DNA from 2 places in the Photobacterium ganghwense genome. Region 1 is predicted to be linked to the other one. Evidence: predicted binding sites of a transcription regulator. Region 1 holds the regulator's gene; the other holds the start of a gene.
What was found. Region 1 encodes CRP, which controls carbon source genes, mostly activating them, when cyclic AMP is high. Its sites were predicted from a motif close to TGTGANNNNNNTCACA; they were not measured.
Positions count from the first base shown of each region.

Region 2: FH974_RS12860 (NupC/NupG family nucleoside CNT transporter) is a predicted target of CRP. The motif match lies at 2,215-2,230, and genes of this name have one in related genera.

Region 1 is NZ_CP071325.1:243,415-247,770, reverse strand. Features, by position in the region: gene FH974_RS01170 (YheU family protein) at 1-104, shown strand, start outside; gene FH974_RS01165 (phosphoribulokinase) at 215-1,084, shown strand; gene FH974_RS01160 (OsmC family protein) at 1,248-1,655, opposite strand; gene crp (cAMP-activated global transcriptional regulator CRP) at 1,928-2,560, shown strand; gene FH974_RS01150 (hypothetical protein) at 2,931-3,110, shown strand; gene FH974_RS01145 (DUF1338 domain-containing protein) at 3,390-4,184, opposite strand; gene astD (succinylglutamate-semialdehyde dehydrogenase) at 4,229-4,356, opposite strand, start outside.
Region 2 is NZ_CP071325.1:2,833,846-2,838,201, forward strand. Features, by position in the region: gene FH974_RS12855 (XapX domain-containing protein) at 147-317, opposite strand; gene FH974_RS12860 (NupC/NupG family nucleoside CNT transporter) at 803-2,068, opposite strand; gene FH974_RS12865 (TatD family hydrolase) at 2,290-3,081, opposite strand; gene FH974_RS12870 (hypothetical protein) at 3,163-3,453, opposite strand; gene glgX (glycogen debranching protein GlgX) at 3,446-4,356, opposite strand, start outside.

The sequences.
Region 1 (4,356 bases):
AAGTCAGCCGGGTTCGCCAGCAACTGGAACGGGGTGAGGCCGTGATTGTCTACTCCGAACTGCACGAAACCGTGGATATTAAATTGCGCCGTCACCTGGGCTAACTGCCTCTACGCGTTCCGTTTTCTGGTCGGCATTTTTCACAATCCGGCTTGACCTGACCGCGCCACCCTGTTAATAACTCTTTCCGTTAATGTTAACGACAGGGTTTGTCATGTCTGCAAAACATCCCATTATTGCAGTAACAGGGTCCTCAGGGGCGGGTACCTCCACCACCTCGGAAGCATTTCGTAAGATGTTCAATATGATGAACATCAACGCCGCCTGGCTGGAAGGTGACAGTTTTCACCGCTTCACCCGACCGGAGATGGATGTGGAAATCCGTAAAGCCAAAGAGCAGGGCCGCCACATCAGCTACTTCGGCCCGCAGGCGAATGATTTCCCCCTGCTGGAATCTTTTTTCCGCCAGTACGGCGAGGATAGTAGCGGGAAATTCCGCCGCTATCTGCACACCTTCGATGAGGCGGTGCCTTACAACCAAATGCCGGGGACATTCACCCCGTGGCAGGATTTACCGGAAAACACCGATGTGCTGTTCTATGAAGGACTGCACGGCGGGGTTGTGGATGGCGACACCAATGTTGCCCAACATGTGGATCTGCTGATCGGCATGGTGCCTATTGTCAACCTGGAATGGATCCAGAAGATCGTGCGCGACACCCGCGATCGCGGCCATTCACGGGAAGCCGTGATGGATTCAATTGTCCGCTCAATGGATGATTACCTGAACTACATCACGCCGCAGTTCTCCCGCACCCATATCAACTTCCAGCGCGTCCCGACGGTCGACACCTCGAACCCGCTCAGTGCCAAGGCGATCCCGAGCCTGGATGAGAGCTTTGTAGTGATCCGCTTCCGCGGTATCAAGAAAGTCGATTTTCCTTACCTGCTGGCGATGATTCAGGGCTCTTTCATGTCACGCCACAACACCCTGGTGGTGCCGGGCGGTAAGATGAGTTTTGCGATGGAGCTGATTATGCGTCCACTGATCCAGCAGTTAATTGATACCGGCAAGATCAGCTAATCGCGACGAGGTGTTATTGAGTTTGGCTTAGCGAGCAGCGTGAACGAACCGGCCTCAGCGCCGCACCCGGTACCGACAAGACACCGCCCGCCCAGTGCATTGCACCGGGCGGGCGGCAATTTAACATATCAGGCGTTCTCGTCAGTTAACTGACGATAGCCGATTAATCCTGAGCGATCACTTCATAAGAGTGCGTCATTTCTACCCCTTCCCCCAGCATCAGGCAAACCGAGCAGTATTTTTCCAGTGAATCGGCCACGGTTTTGGCGACCACCGCTTCATCCAGATCGTGGCCGGCGACCACAAAATGAATGTTGGCAGAAGTAAACAGACGCGGGGCCTGATCACGGCGTACTGAGGTAATTTGCGCTTCGCAGGCCGTGATTTTCTGCCCGGCAGATTTCAGGCCGTCAACCACATCTACCGAACTGCAGCCACCCGCAGCCATTAAAACCATTTCCATCGGACTTGGCGCTTTTTCTCCGCCGTTTCCGTCCATCACCACGCTGTGACCGGAATTTGACTGACCCAAAAAGGTCAAATTCTCGACCCATTTCACTCGTGATTGCATGGCTTTCTCCTTCTCTAAAATAGGGTGTTTTGGCACTATCTGACAACTGTGTGATCATGTGCACACTTATGACCACGAAATGGCCTTTTCCGATAGATCAATATCAAGAAATACGCGCCGAAAAAAGATAAACTCTGAACTAATTATTCACGTGAGCTTGCAGCCCAGCGGTTGACTGAATATCCTAAACGGCGAACAAATTATTGTTAGGCCCAGCCTCAAACTTATAGGGACGTCGTTGTTGGGCAACAAACGCAGAGGAAGTTAGTAATATGGTTCCAGGTAAACCTCAAACAGATCCAACTCTAGAGTGGTTTCTTTCCCATTGCCACATCCACAAGTACCCATCAAAAAGTACGTTGATCCATGCAGGGGAAAAAGCGGAAACACTCTACTACATCGTTAAGGGTTCTGTTGCTGTCCTAATCAAGGATGAAGAAGGCAAGGAGATGATCCTGTCATACCTAAACCAGGGTGACTTCATCGGTGAGCTTGGCCTGTTCGAAGAAGGCCAGGAGCGTACCGCTTGGGTTCGCGCGAAGACCCCATGCGAAGTGGCAGAAATTTCATTCAAGAAATTCCGCCAGCTGATTCAGGTTAACCCTGATATTCTGATGCGCTTGTCAGCACAGATGGCTCGCCGTCTGCAAGTGACCAGCCAGAAAGTCGGCGACCTGGCATTCCTGGACGTAACAGGCCGCATTGCTCAGACACTTCTGAACCTGGCAAAACAGCCGGATGCAATGACTCACCCGGATGGCATGCAGATTAAGATCACCCGTCAGGAAATCGGGCAGATTGTTGGCTGTTCCCGTGAAACGGTTGGCCGTATTCTGAAGATGCTGGAAGAGCAGAACCTGATCTCTGCGCACGGTAAAACCATCGTGGTTTACGGTACGCGCTAAGATGCCGCTGCAACGTCAGTGAAAAAAGCCGCGCTCAGCGGCTTTTTTATTATCTGCGACCAGCATACCAACTAGCCCTTATCCCTTTATGCACCCCCAGCTTCAGAGTCCCTCTCACGACGTCCCCCTCGCTCATTACCGTGTTGCCAGGAACCGTACTTAGCAACATTGGCATTAGCAGCAACATTGGCGGGACTTGAATGCTCGCGACACCCAGTACAGCGCGAGAGATCGCCCGGCGTTGCGGCGCGATACATCCGAGAGTTGCCGACACGCTCACCCTTTTCCCCCTTGCCTCCGGCCGGACAAGTGCTACATTCAGGAGAGACGCCTATGCAACTGATGCAAGGTCCTGACACGGATAACAGATATGGATATCGAGCGTTTTTCCCCGCACCAGCCCTCATTGAGCCCGGCTATCATTGCCCCGTTGCCTGCCACCGTCGAGTTGACCGGCTTTAGCGGCAACCGCCATTACCATGAGCAAACAGCCTTACAGGACGGCTGTCCGGCTGCCCTGCCGTTGCCACCGCTGGATTGCCAGCACTGACGCTGATAACCGATGCCTGCCATGCGCTGGCACTAAACGCCAAGTACTCAACACCTGACACTAAACACCTAGCACCGAATAATTGGCACTAAACACCATCCCACAAACATGTGGTACGAAACAGCAGAGCCTGAACGAAAAAAGCCCTGCAACAACCGCTGCGGGGCAAAGGGAAAGCATCTCATTGGGATTCTGATCGGTTATCGCTCTTGACCAGAGAGCAGCCTTGAAGGTCAGACCCTCAAGGCTTGGTGACCCATTCTGTGATAAATGGGCGTTTTACATGTTCGTACTTTCGAAGATCTTGTCGGCAGATGCTTCTACAAAGCCCGAGTACAACTCACCGTCAGGCATTGGGTAACGCTTAGCGAACTCATAGAAGCCACCCGGAATCGAGTGAACACCATCCGTAAAGCCGACATCAACCCGATCAGCCATGGTCGATGACTGTTCCAGCAGCACTTCAGGGCTGCCTTTGACTTCACCGCCTGACTCATTGATGACAAACCCGTTGTGACGCAGCAGCTGGTTCACCTCAACCACTTCGGTAAACTGCTCAAGCTGGTTGATGCTGACCGTAAAGTGGTTAGCCCCGTAACCGTGCGCAGCCACCCAACCCGCATACTCACTTTCTGCTGACAGCATGTCGTAGGTCGCAAAATCCAGCTCCCACAAACGGCCGCCGTACAGGAACGCAGGATCATTCAGCGCCTCTTCCGGTACTTGGTTAACCAGCTCACGCACCGCTTGCTGCAGTTCAGAACTGAATTGTCCAACCATCAACTCACTGATGAACACTTTCGGTGCACGCGGGTTCGGGTGCTCAAAGTGCTCAGCATACAGCTTCTTCGCTTCGAAATGATACTTGCCGCACGGTTTGTAGCCGATCGCGATAAACGGCGCCGCCAGGCGATCCAGTCCCACTTTGGGCAGGTTGAAGGTACGCAACGCAATATGATCATTAAGCAGCGGTTCGTCTTCGGTCAGCAGGTCATGAACCTGCGCCGCTGACGGACACAAACGCTGAATGTAATCCTGCCACAGCCCTTCAAACAGTTTCTCTACCCTTTCCATGTGTTTGCCATCCTCTTAACTAAAGTGAACTCAGGCGCCCGGACTTACAGGCTGATCCCCGGTGATAGTTGCGCCGGAACTTCAGTGTGGTCGCCTTCCATTGATGCCATTGGGTAGGCACAGTAGTCTGCCGCGTAGTACGCACTTGGACGCAGGTTGCCCGAAGCCCCCG
Region 2 (4,356 bases), 920 kb from region 1:
ACCGTAATGTGTTTGTGATGGTGCCCTGACATCATACCAAGAGCGCCTGACTGCCACCATGAAAGTTACGTTTCCCAGCGTGGACAATGTGTTTACCCCAAGAATAAACACGCACAACTTTAAGGGTTAAAATTCAGCCCTGGTAGTCAGGAAAAAAACCGCTCCACCAGCCACTGATAGGCAATGCCGCCGATATACACCCCGACGATTCCCATCACGCCGGACAAGACAGGAGGGGCGGGAATGGGCAGCTTAATGGCTGAAAACACAATCCCAACAATAAACCCCGCCAGTAACGCTAAAAGTACTTCACTCATCTTCTTGCTCTCTGTCTAAAACAGCACAAGAAGAAGTGTAGTCTGCCCGGCAACGAATGTAATGCTAGCAAAGGAAATGAGCAGAAACCGGAGCGCAATCGATTTTATGGCACGTCATGGAAACAGCCATTTCGATGTTTACCCTATCTGTTGAACGCCAATACCTTCACACAAGCCCCCACTTGGCCTTGAAACGACAAGCCCTGACAGCACTCGCTGATGATTGCCGGCACCTCAGATTAGGGACGAGTAGAGACAGGTGCATTTCAGAAAATGGCACGCTTTAACGAATCAGGTTCAGAAACAGACGGAGACAATTACAGCCCGAAGGCGGATAACGCTCTGACTGGCGTAATGCCGAAAGCGCTAATGAAGCACAAGCCGTGGGAGGAAACAATGATGGTGAGGTATCACCGGGATGAGAAGGACGGAAAACAAAAACGCCGCAGACAGTGCTGCGGCGTTGTCGGTAATCTGACGGGGAATTACAGTGACATACCCACGAACAGACCAGCGATAGTTGCAGACATCAGGTTAGACAATGTACCTGCAGCAACCGCTTTCATACCGAAGCGTGCGATGTCGTGGCGACGGCTTGGAGCCAGACCACCCAGACCACCCAGCAGGATCGCTACTGAAGACAGGTTAGCGAAGCCACACAGTGCGAAGGAGATAATCGCTTCAGTCTTAGGAGACAGTACCACTTCCGCCCCTTCCGCCAGGTATGGCGCAAAGTTCAGGTAAGCAACGAATTCGTTCACAACCAGTTTCTGGCCGATGAAAGAACCGGCAATAGTGGCTTCTTCCCATGGCACACCAATCAGGAACGCCAGTGGTGAGAACACGTAACCCAGAATCAGTTCCAGCGTCAGCTCAGGCATACCGAACCAACCGCCGATACCACCCAGCATACCGTTGATCAGCGCGATCAGACCGATGAATGCCAGCAGCATCGCACCTACGTTCAGTGCCAGTTGCATACCAGAAGATGCACCCGCTGCCGCAGCATCGATAACGTTAGCAGGCTTATCATCACCCGTTGCCGTTGCATCACTTGCCAGCTGCTCAATTGGCTCTTCAGTTTCAGGCTTGATGATTTTCGCGAACAGCAGACCACCCGGTGCTGCCATGAAAGATGCCGCGATCAGGTATTCCAGAGGAACACCCATTGATGCGTAACCCGCCAGTACACCACCCGCTACAGATGCCAAACCACCACACATAACAGCAAACAGCTCAGACTGAGTCATTTTTGGTACGAACGGACGGATAACCAGAGGCGCTTCCGTTTGACCAACAAAGATGTTAGCTGTTGCAGACATGGATTCCGCACGAGATGTGCCCAGTGCTTTTTGCAGTGCACCACCCAGAATGTTAATTACAACCTGCATGATACCCATGTAGTAAAGCACGCTGATCAGTGCAGAGAAGAACACGATAACAGGCAGAACACGCAGGGCGAAGACAAAGCCACCGCCACCAAATACTTCAAACATTTTGTCTGAAGTCAGGCCACCGAATAGGAAGTTGATACCGTCATTACCGTAGGAAATAACGTTAGCAACCGCGGTTGACATGCCATACAGCACATCACGGCCAACAGGTACATACAGAACAAATGCACCCAGAATAAATTGGATGGCAAATGCACCACCAACAGTACGTAGATTGATAGCTTTGCGGTTATCAGATAACAGCACTGCCAGACCCAGCAGTACCACCATCCCAACCAGGCTCATAAACACGCTCATAGTTTATGGCATCCCTTTAAGTTAAGTTTGGCGTCTCGACAATTCGGCTCAGTTAAGAGTCCGGCGCATTATACTCATGCGGCGCCGGATAAAATAATGCCCGCTTCACAGTTTGCAAGGAAAGAGATAGCAAGCTCAGCAGCAAACGTGAGTGCTATCACAAAACATTAGAGCTTTTACGCAACCGTTAGCGCAATCGTTTTTAAATCTGTGACGCCCGTTCAATGGGGAATATGAAAAAGTTCAGCTGTGGTTAAGGTGATGACTTTTTCGATCTCCTCCCGGGGCTCCGATCGCAGCGTAACCAGCGCATCCATCACCGCAACCAACCGGTCGGGACGATTCGGCTGGCCCTGAAAGCCGGCCACCGGCATATCGGGGGCATCGGTTTCCAGCAACAGTGCCGACAAAGGCAGCTGCGCTATGGCGGCACGCGTTTTCTTTGCTCGCTCATAAGTGATGGTTCCCCCGACTCCGATTTTCAGGCCCAGATCAATCATCTGTCTGGCCTGCTCCAGACTGCCGCTGAAAGCGTGATATACCCCACCGGCGACCGGCGGGATCTGCTTGAGCAGCCTCAACAATTCCGGGTAGGCTTTACGGCAATGCAAAATTACCGGTAAGCCGTAATGGTTCGCCAGCCTGAGCTGGGATGACAGTAACGTAAGCTGTTGATCACGATCGACCTCTGCAATGGCAAAGTCTAGTCCACATTCACCCACCGCTACGCAGTGTGACCGATTTTTTGCTCTCAAAAGTGATTCAGCTTCCAACTCTGCCGCCAGTTGCTGCTCGGCGGCAACGGTATGATCTGCACTGAAAAACGGGTGCAGACCGAGGGCAAAGTACACCCCGTCTTGCTCCGTAGCGAGCTGACGTACCGCCTTCCAGTTGCGCACCCCCACCGCCGGTATCACCAGTTTGTTCACCCCGGCCTGACGCGCCAGCGCCAGATAATGAGCCGGGTCTTCACTAAATGGGGCAAAATCAAAATGGCAATGGCTGTCTATCATCCTGGTGTGCTCCCGCCTGCGGCTGCGAATATCGGCATCGCAGGCCAAAGTACCGGCCAGAGCGTCTCTGGCCAGCGGCTGTTATCCGTTGGCATCTGATTTTGCGCTGTTGATATGTGTCACAGGCTGGTCACAGGCCTTGGAACCGATACCTGCATTAACATTAGCATTGGCATCAGCACCAATATCGGTATCGCCAGCATGGGATGGCATGGTGCCTCCCCGACACGCCGTGCGGCGTTGGTCAGGATGACGCGGATCATCTTCATCGTAACGCACTGGCGCACAGCAGCGGCGGTTCTCCGGAACCAGCCCCATTCTCTCGCACCAGCGATCGTACGCGGCCACCCAACGTTTTATTACCCTAATCATACTTCTCATCCTGCTGTACTGACTTGGCTATCATGACGATCATACTACGTCCCGAGGCCAGAATGGTACGGTGCGGATAACGGGGAGCCTGATTGATCGGGTAAATGTCATCCGGGCTCTGTTTCGCCGTGTTAATCACCACATGCCATTCGCTGCTGTCGCGATCCGGCAGAGTAAAAGCCAGCGGATCCCAATAAGCATTGCAGACCACATACAGCTCATCCTGGGTGATGGGGTGATAGACCGTCAGCGCCAGAGAATGCGAATGTTCCGACCAGTCCGGTTTATTCGGCTCCACCCCGTGCCAGCGGATGTTGACGTTTTCCACCACAGAGCTGAGAGAGCGGTGCATGTTCCAGTCGAGGGTCGGCTCTGCCCGCCGAATTTGCCCCAGCAGCGTCACAAAGCGCAGTAAATCCTGATTTTTGTCGACCAGGCTCCAGTCAAACCAGCTGATTTCATTATCCTGGCAGTAAGCATTGTTATTGCCCTGTTGGGTGCGGCGCACTTCATCCCCCATATTGAGCATCGGCATCCCGAGCGACAGGTAGAGCGTGGCCAGCATGTTCTTGCACTGGCGATGGCGCATCGCCTCCACTTCCGGCAGTTCGGTCGGCCCTTCGACTCCGTAATTGCTCGACAGGTTATGGTTGTCGCCATCCTGGTTATTCTCGCCGTTGGCCCAGTTGTGCTTTTCGCTGTAGCTAACCAGATCATTGAGGGTAAAACCGTCGTGGGCACAGATAAAATTTACCGAGCGGTGCGGAGAATGCTGCCGTCCGCAGTAAATATCCGGGGAGCCCAGCACTCTTGAGGCAAAACGGCTGACATAACCGTTGTCTCCCCGCCAGAAGGCACGCACATCATCGCGGAATTTTCCGTTCCATTCATTCCAGCGATCGC